One region of the Pseudoduganella sp. genome, then DNA from elsewhere that is predicted to be linked to it. Evidence: predicted binding sites of a transcription regulator. Region 1 holds the regulator's gene; the other holds the start of a gene.
The links. Region 1 encodes LexA, which represses DNA repair genes until DNA is damaged. Its sites were predicted from a motif close to ACTGTATNNNNATACAGT; they were not measured.
Positions count from the first base shown of each region.

Region 2: ACE3TQ_RS07740 (DNA topoisomerase IV subunit B) is a predicted target of LexA. The motif match lies at 5,769-5,786, and genes of this name have one in related genera.

Region 1 is NZ_JAYSCO010000015.1:22,106-29,865, reverse strand. It holds gene ACE3TQ_RS09645 (cystathionine gamma-synthase family protein) at 1-165, shown strand, start outside; gene ACE3TQ_RS09640 (hypothetical protein) at 187-1,650, opposite strand; gene ACE3TQ_RS09635 (glutathione S-transferase family protein) at 1,850-2,470, opposite strand; gene lexA (transcriptional repressor LexA) at 2,470-3,162, opposite strand; gene ACE3TQ_RS09625 (hypothetical protein) at 3,292-3,762, shown strand; gene ACE3TQ_RS09620 (hypothetical protein) at 3,736-4,758, opposite strand; gene rpsF (30S ribosomal protein S6) at 4,915-5,295, shown strand; gene priB (primosomal replication protein N) at 5,315-5,608, shown strand; gene rpsR (30S ribosomal protein S18) at 5,641-5,931, shown strand; gene rplI (50S ribosomal protein L9) at 5,966-6,418, shown strand; gene ACE3TQ_RS09595 (replicative DNA helicase) at 6,515-7,760, shown strand, end outside.
Region 2 is NZ_JAYSCO010000011.1:35,652-43,411, reverse strand. It holds gene ACE3TQ_RS07750 (M64 family metallopeptidase) at 1-1,207, shown strand, start outside; gene parC (DNA topoisomerase IV subunit A) at 1,272-3,611, opposite strand; gene ACE3TQ_RS07740 (DNA topoisomerase IV subunit B) at 3,745-5,745, opposite strand; gene ACE3TQ_RS07735 (two-component system response regulator) at 5,873-6,688, shown strand; gene ACE3TQ_RS07730 (TorF family putative porin) at 6,885-7,595, shown strand.

The DNA.
Region 1 (7,760 bases):
GGCGACACGCGCACCCTGGTAATCCCGGTGTCGCACACCATCTTCTACGAGATGGGACCCGAGCGCCGTGCCTCAATGGGCATCGCCGATTCGCTGATCCGCGTTTCGGTCGGTATCGAGGACACGGCCGACCTGATCGCCGATTTCCGCAACGCCCTCGACTGACCCACTATTGCCCAGCCGTGATCAATATGGCTGGCCGAAGATGGCGCGGAAGCGCGCCTTCTGTTCGGCTGTCGCGGCTGGGTCGCGCAGCAGGTAGGTTTCCAGCATGCCGAATTGTTCCAGGCGCAGGCCGATATCGCGGAACAGGGGCGCCAGGTCGGGCGCTTTGCTGGTGGCGACGATGTTGTTAAGCAGCGGGTCGAGGTCGACGCCGCTGATCGCCTTGCCGATGCGGACAATGTCGGCCTGGTCGTAGGCCTTGCCCTTGTGGCCGAATTCCTTGTACATCTCTTTCAGCAGGGTATCCAGGCTGACCTTGCCCTTGCTGGCCTTGCGCAGTTCGACATCCATCGCCAGGCCGGCAATCGTGCCGCCGCCGTAGACCAGCAGCCAGTTGCGGTGTTTGTCCTTCACCGCTTCGCGCACGGTGACGGTCAGGCCCTGGACATTGCGGGCGACGTTCTGGCCGCGTGCGAGGTTTTCCAGCTGCTGGATCAGCATGCCGCGGTCGAGCAGCTTGTTGCGCGCCATGGTGATGACGGTGACGTAGTCGTTCACGCCTTCCTTGAACCATTCCTCGCTTTCATTTTTCGGCACCAGCGAGTGGCCGTCCCAGAAGTGGGCCAGTTCGTGCGCCATTACCTTGCCCCAGACCGGGCGCGACACCTCGCTGCCGTCGTCTTTCAGGTATTGGCTGAATGAGCCGGAGAAGGCGCCGCCGTCGCCGCTGTCGCCCTGGTTGATCACGACCAGGAAGCGTTGCGCCACCGGGCCGCGGCCGTACAGTTTCTGGTAGCTGTTCATCTGCTTGTCGATCATCGAGATGAAGGCTTCGCGCCGTTTCCAGTACTGCTTGCCCATCACCAGCGTCATTTCGACGCCGCCGGTTTTGAAGGTTTCGGCGCGCGCGGTGCCGAAGAACAGGGCGTTGTTGACCAGCTCGCGGCGCGACTCCGCGATGAAGACGCCGGGCTTGCCGCCGCTGCGCCATGGCGTGTTGGCCTTCCAGCCGGCGGGCAGGTCGAAGGCGACTTCGGTCTGGCCGTGCATCGCCACGCCGGGCACGATGAACAGCGGGTAGCCAACCGCCATCAGGCCTTCGTCGGTGTGGTAAGACACTTCTTCATTCCCGCCCGGCCACTGGTATTTGTCGTGCTCCAGGCGGATGTCGTAGGACAGGCGCAGGCGGCGGTCGCCATCGACCTCATATTCGCCTTCGCCTTTGTCATGCAGCTGGACGGCGTTGCCGGCCATATCGCGCACGGCCAGCTTTTCGATCAGGTCGGCCTGGCCGTTCTTCAACTGCGGAATCGGCATGACGTTGAACAGCACGAGCTCGCGGCCCTCGACCCAGACGTCGGCTTCGACGTGGGCGCGCCGCGCATCCTTGTCGATGCTGAGGCGGTAGTGGTTGGCCTGCTGGTCGAAAGCGGACGCGGACTGCGCTGCCAGCAGCGCCGCGGCGATGCATAAAGGTTTGAACATCTGGTCTCCCCGTGGGTGTTATCGGTATGTTGTGTAACTTTATGTTGCAAGCAGCCATGCGGGGAACATGCCTGCGACGAAATGCAGGAATCGCGGAACAGGCTGCGGGTTTAGCGTAGCGCTTTTTCCACAGCGGTTTTCGGGGCCGTGCGCGCCGCAGGCGATGGCGACGGGCTGCAAAAAGCCAGGGGCGGGAGGGTTAAAACGGCACCACGCCGGGCATGTCGTAAGGATGGCGCCAGCCCGGCAAGCTGCGGATGCGCTCGAGCCATGCCGCCACGTGCGGCGGGTAGCTGACGCTGGCCTGTTCCGGCCAGAACATGTAGCCGCATAGCGCGAAGTCGGCCACGCTGGGCGCATCGCCCAGCAGGAAGGCGCGGCCGTCGGCCAGCTCGTCATCGAGGCGGGCGATGTCGGCCGTGAAGCGGGCGCGCATCCATTCCAGCACGCCGGGCGGGTAGCCTTGCGGGTCGAAGCGCTGGCCGAAGCGCAGGTGGGGCAGGGAGGTGCCGATGCGGTTGGCTTCCCAGAACAGCCATTCGCGGCTGCGCGCCAGGCGCTGCGGCGTTTCCGCGCCAAAGGCTTGCGTGTGCTGCGCCAGGTGCAGGAGGATGGCGTTCGATTGGACGTAGGGCTGGCCGTCATGCACCAGCAGGGGCACTTCGCCATAGCGGGCGAGGCTGCGGAAGGGTTCCGGGCGCGCGGCGCGCTCGAGGCGTAAATCGATCTCCTGGTAGTCGTACGGCAGCGCTGCCACTTCGAGCATCAGCCGCACCTTGTAGGTGTGGCCGGATTCGGCGCTGCCGTACAGCGTCAGCATCAGTGCCAGGTCCGCATCAGGCCGACGGCCAGGCCTTCCAGGGCGAAGTCGTCTTCCGGGGTGACGGTGATGACCTTGAAGTCGGGGTTTTCCGGCAGCAGTTCGATGGTGCTGCCGGTCTTGCGGTAGGTCTTCACGGTGACGTCGTTGCCGATGCGGGCGACCACGACCTGGCCGTTGCGGGCGGTATCGGTCTTTTTCACGGCCAGCAGGTCGCCGTCCATGATGCCGATGTCGCGCATCGATTCGCCGCGCACTTTCAGCAGGAAGTCCGGTTTGGCGGAGAACAGGTTGGGGTCGACGCTGTAGGTGGTTTCCAGGTTTTCCTGGGCCAGGATGGGCGAACCGGCGGCGACGCGGCCAATCAGGGGCAGGCTGACCAGCATGCCGGCGGGGACCGCCGGCATGTCGTCGAATTCGACCTTGGCGCGCGGGGCCGGCGCGCTGGCGGCGCCGGTGCCGGTGGCGGTGCCGCCGAAATTGCCGGTCAGGCGGATACCGCGCGAGGTGCCGGCGGTGATTTCAATCGCGCCCTTGCGCTGCAGCGCTTTCAGGTGCTCCTCGGCCGCATTGGCCGATTTGAAGCCCAGCTCTGCCGCAATCTCGGCGCGGGTCGGCGGGAAGCCGGTGTTTTCGATCGCATCCTTGATCAGGTTGAGGATTTCTTCTTGGCGTGCTGTGAGCTTGATCATGGCGCTATGGTGAACTGTGAATATAGACAGTCTGTATTTTTGTACAGTATGAAACGAATTGCAAGCAATTTGTTGCACACGCAGAAAAATTTCGGCTTAATGTCGATTCGACAACCAATGGAGGGCGGGATGGGACGGTGTGCTTTCTTGCTGGCGGCGGGGATCTGTTTGTTCGGCGCCTTGATCCATTTTGTGGCGCCATTGCTGGGGCCTGACTGGTATGCCTTCCTGCAGGCGCCGCCCAAAGTCGTGGCGTCGGCCCAGGCCGGCGGCTTGCTGGCGCCGGCGGGCGCGCTGGTGATCGGCTTGCTGATGCTGGTCTGTGCGCTGTACGGGCTGGCCGGTGCCGGCTACCTGCGCTGGCTGCCGTTCGCGCAGATGGTGCAGGGGACGGTGGCGGCGGTGTGCCTGCTGCGCGGCTTGCTGGTGTTGCCTTATTTGTACAAATTCCCGGATCGCTTGCTGGCGTTTGATGTGGTGGCGTCGGTGGTCTGGTTCGCGGCCGGGCTTGGGTTCCTGGTGGGCATTTTGCGCTCGGCCCGGCACCCGGGGCTGGCCGATGCGGCAGGGGCATCAGACGCGCAGGCCCGCGGCGCGTAAGGCTTCGGCGGCCGATTCCGCGTCGAGCAAAGCGATTGCCAGGCGCTCGAGCTGGGCGGCGTTGGCGCGATCAATGGCGCGCAGCACGTTCTTGCCGGGCGGGCCGAATTTCACTTCCAGCTGAAGTTTGAGGGTCTGCGCCTGGCCTTTTGCCAATCCTATGGCTTCGCCCTTGGCTTTGCCCATCGCTTCACCTTTCGGGAAGCCATGCTTCATGCCTTGCTCGATGCCTTGCTCGATACCTTGTTTGATACCTTGCTGGATGAAGTGTTCGGCAATTGCGTAGTTGAGGCTGTTTTTATCCCACTTCTTGTGGTCTTCAAGAAAGTTATCGACGTCCATGGTGAATCTCCTTTGCCAGGCGGGCGGTAGCGGCAACAACCAGTCTAAGACCTCCTGTATCTCGGTAAGTTCCTTTAATTTTCCCCGCAAGGCATACAGGGGAAGCATCAATTGGAGCTTGTCGGCGCAGCGCCGGCCTGGGTTGCGGCGGGTCGCCAGGGCAATCAGGTGTGCGGCGATGGCGATCGATACCGGATCGAACGTGCGGCGCAAATCGCTGAGCGCGGCGCGATAGTCGAGCAACTTCGCAATCTGGAACTGGAACGCCATGCCGCAATGGTCGTCGCTCGAGTAGGGCCGCCAGCCCGGGCTGGGGTCGCCCAGGATGGCGAGGCTGATGACCGGCATGCCGAAGCGGTCGACCAGGCGCGCATGGTATTGCGCCACGCGCGCGGGGAATCGTGCCTGCCGGGAGCATTGGATTTCACAATGCAGGCATGCCTGGCTGCCGTCGCGCAGCGTCACAATGGCCACGAAGTCGGGCTCGCGTTCGCCGCTGTGGCTGTCGGCGCTCCGGGGCAGCAGGCACTTGTCTGGAAGGTAATATTGTTCGCCCCAGTCGATCAGGGCGTGGAGCGCCGGGAACAGGCGCGCCAGCACCGTGGGCAGGTGGCGCTGCAGAAGCAGTTTCCAGGCGCGGTCGGGGTGGTCCATGGCTTAGCATGCCAGCGGCGGCGGCGCGGCGGTTTGCGCGGCGTCAGTAAAGCTTGAGCTGGCCGGCAAAACCTGCTATATTTGCGGGCTTACCTCTTCCCACACCCGTCTTGACGCCGGGGTGGGCTATATTCACAGTCCTTAAGGGAGTTATTAATGCGTCACTACGAAATCGTATTTATCGTCCACCCGGACCAAAGCGAGCAAGTGCCCGCGATGATCGAACGTTACAAAGCCAGCGTGACCTCGCGCGGCGGTAACGTGCACCGCGTAGAAGATTGGGGCCGCCGTCAAATGGCTTACTCGATCCAGAAACTGGCCAAGGCACACTACATCTGCATGAACATCGAGTGCGACAACGAGACCCTGGTCGAACTGGAAACCGCATTCAAATTCAATGATGCCGTGCTGCGTCACCTGACCGTCAAGATGAAGAAAGCGGAAACCGCTCCTTCCCCGATGATGAAGTCGGTTCAGCGTGAAGACGCGGCCAAGAGCCATCGCGCCGAAGCCCCAGCAGCTCCTGCAGCGGCCTGATTCCTGAACAGGAGACGGTCTGTACAACCAGCTCCGGGTTACCGCCCTGATCGCCGAACGGGATGAAATACGTTACACCCCGGCCGGCCTGCCGATTGTGAATGCAAGCTTGCAGCACAGTTCGCAGCAGACAGAGGCAGGTATCGCCCGATTGACCGAGTTTGAAATCCCTGCCGTTGCGGCAGGCGAGCTTTCAAGACGATTCAGTCAGGCGCGCCTCGGCGGTTTGTACGAATTCACCGGTTTCCTGGCCAAGAAGAACCGCAATAGCAGAACCCTGGTGTTTCACATCATTGATTTTCGTGCTGTCTAAACAGCGCACTTTTTTAGATACAGGAGCCAAAAATGGCATTCGGTAAAAAGTTCGACAAAAACAAGCTCAAGCTGAAAGAAAAGCGCAAGCAACAAAACCCTCTGTTCAAGCGCAAGAAGTTCTGCCGCTTCACCGCCGCTGGCGTTGAGCAAGTGGACTACAAAGACGTAGATACCCTGAAAGATTTCATCCAGGAAAACGGCAAGATCATGCCAGCACGCCTGACCGGCACCAAGGCGCACTACCAGCGCCAAGTTGACACCGCGATCAAGCGCGCCCGCTACCTGGCCCTGCTGCCATACACCGATCTGCACCACGCTTAATTAGCGGCTCAGATCTAAGTACCTGGAGAAAACTATGCAAATCATCCTGCTGGAAAAAGTTATCAACGTCGGCAACCTGGGCGACGTGGTGAAAGTGAAAGACGGCTACGCCCGTAACTTCCTGATCCCTCAGAAACTGGCACGCCGCGCTACCGCTGCTGCCGTGGCTGAATTCGAAGCCAAGCGCGCCGAACTGGAAAAAGCTGCTGCCGCCAAGCTGGCCGCTGCCCAAGCCCAAGGCGAAAAGCTGAACGGCATGACCGTGACCGTATCGCAGAAAGCCGGCGTTGACGGCCGCCTGTTCGGTTCCGTGACCAACTTCGACATCGCTGAAGCCCTGACCAAAGCCGGCTTCGCAGTGGAAAAAGCTGCTGTGCGCCTGCCAACCGGTCCGCTGAAGACCGTGGGCGAGTTCCCAGTGGCCGTGTCCCTGCACACCGACGTGGTGGCTGAAGTGACCGTGGCTGTGGTTGGCGAAGCTGCTTAATCAGCGTCGTAAATACAGCAAAAAAGCCGGGTTCTCCCGGCTTTTTTTATTTCCAGGGATTATTCCGACCCTGCCGAAGCAGGTATAATGCGCGCCATGAACGCCGCACCCCAGTCCGACCCACAAGTCGATTCCCTCCGCATCCCGCCGCACTCGATCGAGGCAGAGCAATCTGTTATCGGTGGTTTGTTGCGCGATAACGCGGCGTGGGACCGTATTGCGGACTTCATGCGGGCGGAGGACTTTTACCGCTACGACCACCGCATCATCTTCGAGCAGATGATCCGCCTGATTAACTCGGGCAAGCCGGCCGACGTGGTGACCGTGTCGGAGGCGCTGAACATGCTGGGCAAGGCGGAAGAGGTGGGCGGCATGGCCTACCTGAACGCCATGGCGCAGAACACGCCCTCGGCCGCGAATATCCGCCGTTACGCGGAAATCGTGCGCGACCGCGGCGTGCTGCGCAAGCTGATCACCGTGGCCGACGAGGTGTCGGGCAACGCCTTCAACCCGCAGGGCAAGGAAGTCAAGCAGATCCTGGACGAGGCCGAGGCGAAGATCTTCGCCATCGCCGAAGCCGGCGCCCGTGGCGCGGCGGGCTGGCTGCCGGTGCAGCCGCTGCTGACCCAGGTGGTGGAGCGCATCGACGAGCTGTATTCGCGCGATTCGAGCTCCGAAATCACCGGCGTGCCGACCGGCTGGACCGACCTGGACAAGATGACCTCCGGCCTGCAGCCGGGCGATATGGTGGTGGTGGCCGGCCGTCCATCGATGGGCAAGACCGCCTTCTCCATGAATATCGCGGAGAACGTGGCGGTGGAAGCCGGCCTGCCGGTGGCCGTGTTCTCGATGGAGATGGGCGGCGTGCAGCTGGCCATGCGTATGCTCGGTTCGGTCGGCCTGCTGGACCAGCACCGCCTGCGGACCGGTAAACTGATCGACGAGGATTGGCCGCGCCTGACGCACGCCATCCAGAAAATGAACGATGCCCAGGTCTATATCGACGAGACCCCGGCCCTGAACCCGATCGAGATGCGCGCCCGCGCGCGCCGCCTGGCGCGCCAGTGCGGCAAGCTGGGCCTGATCGTGGTCGACTACCTGCAGCTGATGCAGGGCAGCCAGCCGGGCGACAACCGCTCGGCCGAAATTTCCGAGATTTCGCGCTCGCTCAAGGGCCTGGCCAAAGAGCTGCATTGCCCTGTCATTGCCCTGTCCCAGCTGAACCGCTCGCTGGAACAACGCCCCAACAAACGTCCCGTCATGTCCGACCTGCGCGAATCCGGCGCTATCGAGCAGGACGCGGACGTGATCATTTTCCTGTATCGCGACGAAGTCTATAACC
Region 2 (7,760 bases), on a different contig from region 1:
CCGTGGCGTGAACAAGGTGGAAGTGGCGGATGCCAAGACCGGCAAGGTGCTGTACACCCGCACCTTTTCCACCATCTTCGGCGAATGGAAGTCCACCGAGGAAGCGGGCAAGCTGACACGCGGCTTCCATGAATCGGTGCGCTTCCCCAAGCCGGACCGCCCGGTCAAGGTGCGTATCCTCAAGCGCGATGAACGCAATGAGTTTTCCATTGCCTGGAGCGTGGAGATCGACACCGACGCCATGGACGTGGTGCGCAAGCAGGACCCGGCGCCGGCCAAGCCGATCCCGATCCGCGTCAACGGCCCGAGCGAAAAGAAAGTCGACCTGCTGATCCTGGGCGACGGCTATACCAAGTCCGACATGGCCAAGTTCGAAGCTTCGGCGCGCAAGCTGTCCGACTACCTGTTCACCGTGTCGCCGTTCAAGGAGCGCGCCAAGGACTTCAACGTGTGGGCGATTGCGGTGCCGACCCAGGAGAGCGGCGTATCGCGCCCTTCGACCGGCGCGCACAAGGCGTCCAAACTGGGCACGCGCTACGACATCTTCGGCAGCGAGCGCTATGTGCTGACGCTGGACAACCGCGCCTTGCGCGAGATTTCGCAGCATGCGCCGTACGAGTTCATTGAGATCCTGGTCAACAACGATACGTACGGCGGCGGCGGCATCTACGGCCAGTTCAGCACCGCAGCGGCCGACAACGACTGGAACAACTACCTGTTCGTGCACGAATTCGGCCACCACTTCGCCGGCCTGGCGGACGAGTATTACACCTCGCCGGTCGCCTACGCCACCGGCGGCGTGCGCATGGAACCGTGGGAGCCGAATGTGACGGCGCTGCTGGATCCGGCCAACGTGAAATGGAAGAAGCACGTCACGCCCGGCACCGCACTGCCGACCGCGTGGCCAAAGGCCGAATACGAGGCGCACTCGCGCGAGTACCAGAAGATCCGCGCGCAGCTGCGCAAGGATAATCGCCCGGAATCGGAGATGAGCAAGTTGTTCAAGGAAGATCTGGCCTGGACGAACAACCTGTTCTCCAAGGCGCCGAACCGCAAGGCGGTGGGGGCGTTTGAGGGGGCGAATTATGAAGCGACCGGTTATTACCGTTCGCAGCAGCAGTGCCTGATGTTTGACCGCAGCGAGGCGTTCTGCGTGGTGTGCAATGAGGCGGTGCAGGAGACGATCGACCTTTACGCGCCGCGTTAAACCCGTTAAACCTGGGTCTGACCCAAGGGTCAGACCCATTTGACGCGGCTGCCGCGGGCCAGGGTCAGGTGTTTGGCGCCAAACCGGTTGGCTTGATCCGTACCGGCATCGGCTTACCCTTGCGCGCGCGCTTGCCGAAGTGCGGCGCCAGCGCGGTAGGACCCATGCGATCCTCCTTCGCCTTCTGCGCATTGCCGGTGCCCTGCACCGTCACGCCCTTGTCGGTGATCGCGCAGGCAGCCACCAGCTTCTCCTTATCGGCCAGGTCCATCAGGATCACGCCGCGGCCGCCGTTGGACAGCACTTTCATCTCGTCCATGCCGAACACCAGCAGGTTGGCCTTCTCCGAGATTACCGCCACCGCGCTGGCGTTATCCACCACCACGGTCGGCGGCAGCGGCTTGGCGCCTTCGTCCAGCGTGATGAAGGACTTGCCGCCCTTCAGGCGCGACACCATGTCGCCCGCCTTGGCGATAAAGCCGTAGCCCGCATCCGACGCCAGCAGCAGCTGCTTGTCGCCAGTGCCTGCGTAATAGTGCAGCAGGCGCGCGCCGCCCGACAGGTCGACCAGCGTGGTGATCGGCACGCCGTCGCCGCGCGCGTTAGGCAGGGCAGCCACCGGCACCGAATACACCTTGCCGTTGTCGCCGAAGCCGAGCAGGGTATCGACCGTGCGGCACTCGAAGGCGCCGTACAGCGAGTCGCCCGCCTTGAAGGTGAATTGCGCCGGATCGTGGCCGATGCCGGTACGTGCGCGCACCCAGCCTTTCTCGGAGATGATCACGGTCACCGGCTCGTCGGCCACCTTCTGCTCCACCACAGCCTTCTGCGCTTCCTCGATCAGGGTGCGGCGCGCATCGCCGTAAGTCTTGGCGTCGCCGTCGATTTCCTTGATCACCAGGCGGCGCAGGGTGGACGGATTGTCCAGCACGTCCTGCAGGCCCTCGCGCTCCTTGCGCAGCTCGGACAGTTCCTGTTCGATCTTGATCGCTTCCAGGCGCGCCAGCTGGCGCAGGCGAATTTCCAGGATGTCTTCCGCCTGGCGGTCCGACAGCTTGAAGCGCTCGATCAGCGCCGCCTTCGGCTCGTCCGAATTGCGGATGATGGCGATCACTTCGTCGATATTCAGCAGGACGATCTGGCGGCCTTCCAGGATATGGATGCGCTCATCGACCTTGTTCAGGCGGAACTGGGTGCGGCGGGTCACGGTGGCGAAGCGGAACTCGATCCACTCGGCCAGGATGTCGCCGATACCCTTCTGGCGCGGACGGCCGTCGCCGCCGATCATCACCAGGTTCATCGGCGCCGAAGTCTCCAGCGAAGTGTGCGCCAGCAGCATGTGCATGAACTCAGTCTGGTTCTGGTTCTTCGACTTAGGCTCGAACACCAGTCGCACCGGCGCATCGCGGCCGGCTTCGTCGCGCACCTTGTCCAGCTGGCCCAGGATCAAGCCTTTCAGCGCCACCTGTTCCGGCGACAGCGCCTTCTTGCCCAGCTTGACCTTCGGGTTGGTCAGTTCCTCGATTTCCTCCAGCACCTTTTGCGCCGAAGTGCCCGGCGGCAGCTCGTACACCACCGCCTGCCACTGGCCGCGCGCCAGTTCCTCGATCTTCCAGCGCGCCCGCACCTTCATCGAGCCGCGGCCCGAGGCGTACATATCGTCGATCTGCGCGCGCGGGGTGATCAGCTGGCCGCCGCCCGGGAAGTCCGGGCCGGGGATCAGCTCCATCAGTTCCGCATGCGAGATCTTCGGGTTGCGGATCATGGCCACGGCGGCTTTCGCCACCTCGCCCAGGTTGTGCGAAGGGATTTCCGTCGCCAGGCCCACCGCGATACCGGAGGCGCCGTTCAGCAGCACCATCGGCAGGCGCGCCGGCAGCAGGGCAGGTTCCTCGTACGAACCGTCGTAGTTCGGGATGAAGTCCACGGTGCCCTGGTCGATTTCGTCCAGCAGCAGGCGCGAGATCGGGGTCAGGCGGGCTTCGGTGTAGCGCATCGCCGCAGCGCCGTCGCCGTCGCGCGAACCGAAGTTACCCTGGCCGTCGATCAGCGGATAGCGCAGCGAGAAGTCCTGCGCCATGCGCACCAGCGCGTCGTACACCGACTGGTCGCCGTGCGGGTGCAGCTTACCCAGCACATCGCCCACCACGGTGGCGGACTTGCGCGGCTTGGCGGTCGGGCCCAGGCCCAGTTCATTCATCGAATACAGGATGCGGCGCTGCACCGGCTTCTGGCCGTCGCACACGTCCGGCAGGGCGCGGCCCTTGACCACGGAAATGGCGTAGTCCAGGTAGGCGCGCTCGGCGAAGGTGGACAGGGTCAGGGTTTCGCCGCCGTCATCGCTGCCGCCACCGCTGGGCGGCATCTCTGGGGTTGGGTCGTCAAAGAGATTTGCTTGAGTCATATTTGTTGTCTTTTCCTTAGACCCGGTAAACCTGGGTCAGACCCAAGGGACTAGGCGTCCCCGTCTGACCCACGTCACGCGGCTGTCGCGGAGGATGTGTCTGACCCTTGGGTCAGACACAGGTTTACCGGGTTTAAATATCAGCTTCCACTTCGTTACCGTGCTCCTCGATCCAGGCACGGCGCGCCGCAGCCTCGCCCTTGCCCATCAGCATATTGAAGCGCGAGGACGAATAGCTATGGTCGAAATCGCCCAGCGACACAGGCAGCAGGCGGCGTGTATCCGGATTCATGGTGGTTTCCCACAGCTGCTCCGCATTCATCTCACCCAGGCCCTTGAAGCGGGAAATGGTCCACGAACCTTCCTTCAAACCATCCTTGCGCAGCTTGTCCTCGATTGCCACCAGCTCACCGTCGTCCAGCGCATACAGCTTCTGGATCGGCTTCTTGCCGCGCGCCGGCGCATCCACGCGGTACAGCGGCGGACGCGCCACGCAGATATGGCCACGGTCGATCAGCGCCGGGAAATGGCGGAAGAACAGGGTAAGCAGCAGCACCTGGATGTGCGAGCCGTCCACGTCCGCATCGGACAGGATGCAGATTTTGCCGTAGCGCAGGCCGGACAGGTCCGGCGTATCGCCATAGTTGTGCGGATCAACCCCGATCGCCACCGCGATATCGTGGATCTCATTGTTCGCATACAGGCGGTCGCGATCGGTCTCCCACGAGTTCAGCACCTTGCCGCGCAGCGGCAGGATGGCCTGGAACTCCTTGTCGCGGCCCATCTTGGCCGAACCGCCCGCCGAGTCACCCTCGACCAGGAAGATCTCAGTGCGCGCCGTATCGTCCGACTCGCAATCGGTCAGCTTGCCCGGCAATACCGCCACGCCGGAAGACTTCTTCTTCTCGACCTTCTGCGCCGAGCGCAGGCGCGATTGCGCCTGCTTGATCACCAGCTCCGCCAGCTTCTTGCCGTAGTCGATGTGCTGGTTCAGCCACAGCTCCAGCGCCGGCTTGGAGAAAGTCGACACCAGGCGCACCGCGTCGCGCGAATTCAGGCGCTCCTTGATCTGGCCCTGGAACTGCGGGTCCAGCACCTTGGCCGACAGCACGAAGGAAGCGCGCGCAAACACGTCTTCCGGCAGCAGCTTCACGCCCTTCGGCAGCAGCGAATGCAGCTCGACGAAGTTCTTCATCGCGCCGAACAGGCCTTCACGCAGGCCCGATTCGTGGGTACCGCCGTTCGGGGTCGGGATCAGGTTCACGTAGGACTCGCGCACCACGGCGCCTTCCTCGGTCCACGCCACCACCCACGACGCGCCTTCGCCCTCGGCAAAGCCCTCCGCGTCCGGGGTAGCGAACTGCTCGCCCTCGAACAGCGGAATCAGGGTTTCGCCGCCCGACGTGGTCTGGGCCAGCTGCTCGTTCAGGTAGCCGCGCAGGCCATCCTTATACATCCAGGTCTGCTCATCGCCGGTCTTGGCGTTTTTCAGCGTGACGGACACGCCCGGCAGCAGCACCGCCTTGGAGCGCAGCAGGCGTTGCAGCTCGACCTGCGAGATCAGCGGCGAATCGAAATACTTCGCATCCGGCCAGGCGGTGACGCGGGTACCGGACTTTTTGCCGTCCTTCGGCGCCGGCATGGAGCTCAAAGGCTCGACCAGGTCGCCGTGCTCGAACGCGATCTGGTGGAAACCGTTGCCGGCGTCGTCTTTACGCCACACCGAGATCTCCAACCGCTTGGACAGCGCATTGGTGACGGACACGCCGACGCCGTGCAGGCCGCCCGAGAAGGCATAGGCGCCGCCCGAACCCTTGTCGAACTTGCCGCCCGCGTGCAGGCGGGTGAAGACGATTTCCACCGTCGGCACGTTCTCTTCCGGGTGCAGGCCGACCGGGATGCCGCGGCCGTCATCCTCGACGGTGATGGAACCGTCGGCATTCTGCGTCACGATAATGTTCTTGCAATGGCCGCCCAGTGCTTCATCGGAGGCATTGTCGATCACCTCCTGGATGATGTGCAGCGGGTTCTCGGTACGGGTATACATACCCGGGCGCTGCTTAACGGGTTCCAGTCCTTTCAGGACGCGGATGGATGATTCGCTGTAGTCGGAAACTGGTTTTTTAGTGGCCATACATGTTCTTGGTAGTGCAAAGTGCTGTGATTATATACAGTATTTTCCGTCTTGACGGGGCTCTTGCCTGCGCATTCTATCCGCAACGGCCGGTGGCGCAAGGGAATCGCGGCGGTAAAATGGGTTTATGACCACAGATCGGCACCCGTTCGCTGTCAGGCTGGTCGGCTTCCCGACGGACGCCGAACGCGCCCTTGCGCAGGGGTTGGCGCGGGCGCCGGCCGACGGACCGAGCTACCTGTGCCTGTCCGCCGACAGCCTGCAGGACCCCGACATCTACCTCGCCAACGGCACCGAACTGAAAGCGCTGGCCGCCATCGCATCGTTGGCCGCAGGCGACATCCGGCCCGCCCTGGTGCTGGGCGCCACGGGCGTGGTGCTGCCCTATCCCAACCTGCCGCTGCCGGTGCAATGGAACGCCCTGTACGCCGAACTGGCCCGCCTGATGGCGCGCCGCGCCGAAGTGCTGGCCGGCCTGTCCGCCGCCGGCCAGCCGCTGGTGCCCGAACGCCGGCGCCGCGAACGGCTCGACCTCGACCTGACCGAGCCCGCCGTGTACGAAAGGATGCGTAAGCCGCGCCGCGAAGGCGCCGTGCTGTGCGTCGACGCCAACGCCCACTTCAGCGAACAACTGGGCCGGAGCCTGAAGCAGTTCGGCACGCCCGTGCTGTGGGCGGTGGACGGCGTCGCCGCGCTCGCGCTATGCCGGCAGCAGCAAGTCGCCGTCGTACTGCTCGATTTCGCCGCCCCCATCATCGACCACTACCTGCTATGCGCCCAATTGCGCAGCGAAGCAGGGCAGCCCGAAGTAGTCTTCCTCGCCCAATCCGCCCACGACTACGACAGCACCCGCGCCCGCGCCGCCGGCGCCGCCGGCATGCTGGACAAGCCCCTGGCCCAGCACCAGGTGCAATCCGTCCTCCGCAAATTCATGCGCCTCTGAAATGTCCACCATGGGGTCAGGAAGAAAAGTGGACATTTCCTGAAGAAATGTCCGCTTTTCTTCCTGCCGGATCGCCGTACCGCCCCAAGGTGGACATTTTTATGCGGCGTTGATGGGCGGTGCTGGAGTCTTTAGACCGTTTTTACGCGTTGGTCGATACGCTTTCGTTACCTTCTTTTTTGACGAAAGTGGATTTATGAAGAACGTGTTTTTCCTCGCTGCCGCAATGCTGGCGGCGCCTGCTTTTGCGGCGGACCTGTCGTTCAATACCGCGCTGACCAGCGATTACCGCTATCGCGGCATCTCGCAAACCCGTCTGCAGCCGGCGTTGCAGGGCGGGGCGGATGTGGTTGACGCGGGCAGCGGCTTGTACGCGGGCGCCTGGGCTTCGACCATCAGCTGGACGCGCGATGCCGGCGGCGCCGGCCGCGTGGAGCTGGACCTATACGGCGGCAAGCGCGGCCAGCTGGGCGCATCGGCCAGCTATGACGTGGGCGTCCTGACCTATATCTACAAGGGCCGCATCCCCGGCCAGGCCAATCCCGATACCACGGAAATCTACGGCCAGCTCGGCGTCGGCCCGGCCACCCTGAAGTACTCGCACGCCGTGACCAACCTGTTCGGCTTCGTGGACAGCAAAAACTCCGGCTACCTGGACCTGTCGACCAACCTGGAAGCCGGCCAGGGCACCACCATCAACCTGCACGCCGGCCGCCAGCGCGTGCGCCGGCACGGCGATGCGGACTACACCGACTGGAAGCTCGGCGTCACGCGCGACTTTGGCTATGCCAGCGTGCAGCTGGCGGCCGTCGGCACCAGTGCCCGCAAGTCCGCCTATGCCTCGCCGGCCAACGGCAAGTTCCTGGGCAAGTCCGCGCTGCAGCTCACCGCCAGCCGCACCTTCTGATTTTTACATCTTGTTTACACCGGCTTGCCGAGTCTTTACACCGATTTTAGGCGCGGCTCGATAAGCTGGTCCACAGCAAAACAAGACCTTTCGGGGAACCACAATGGACTTTGTATTTATCGGCGCAATCGTCGCCTTCTTCGCGCTGGTGGCTGCCATGGCCGC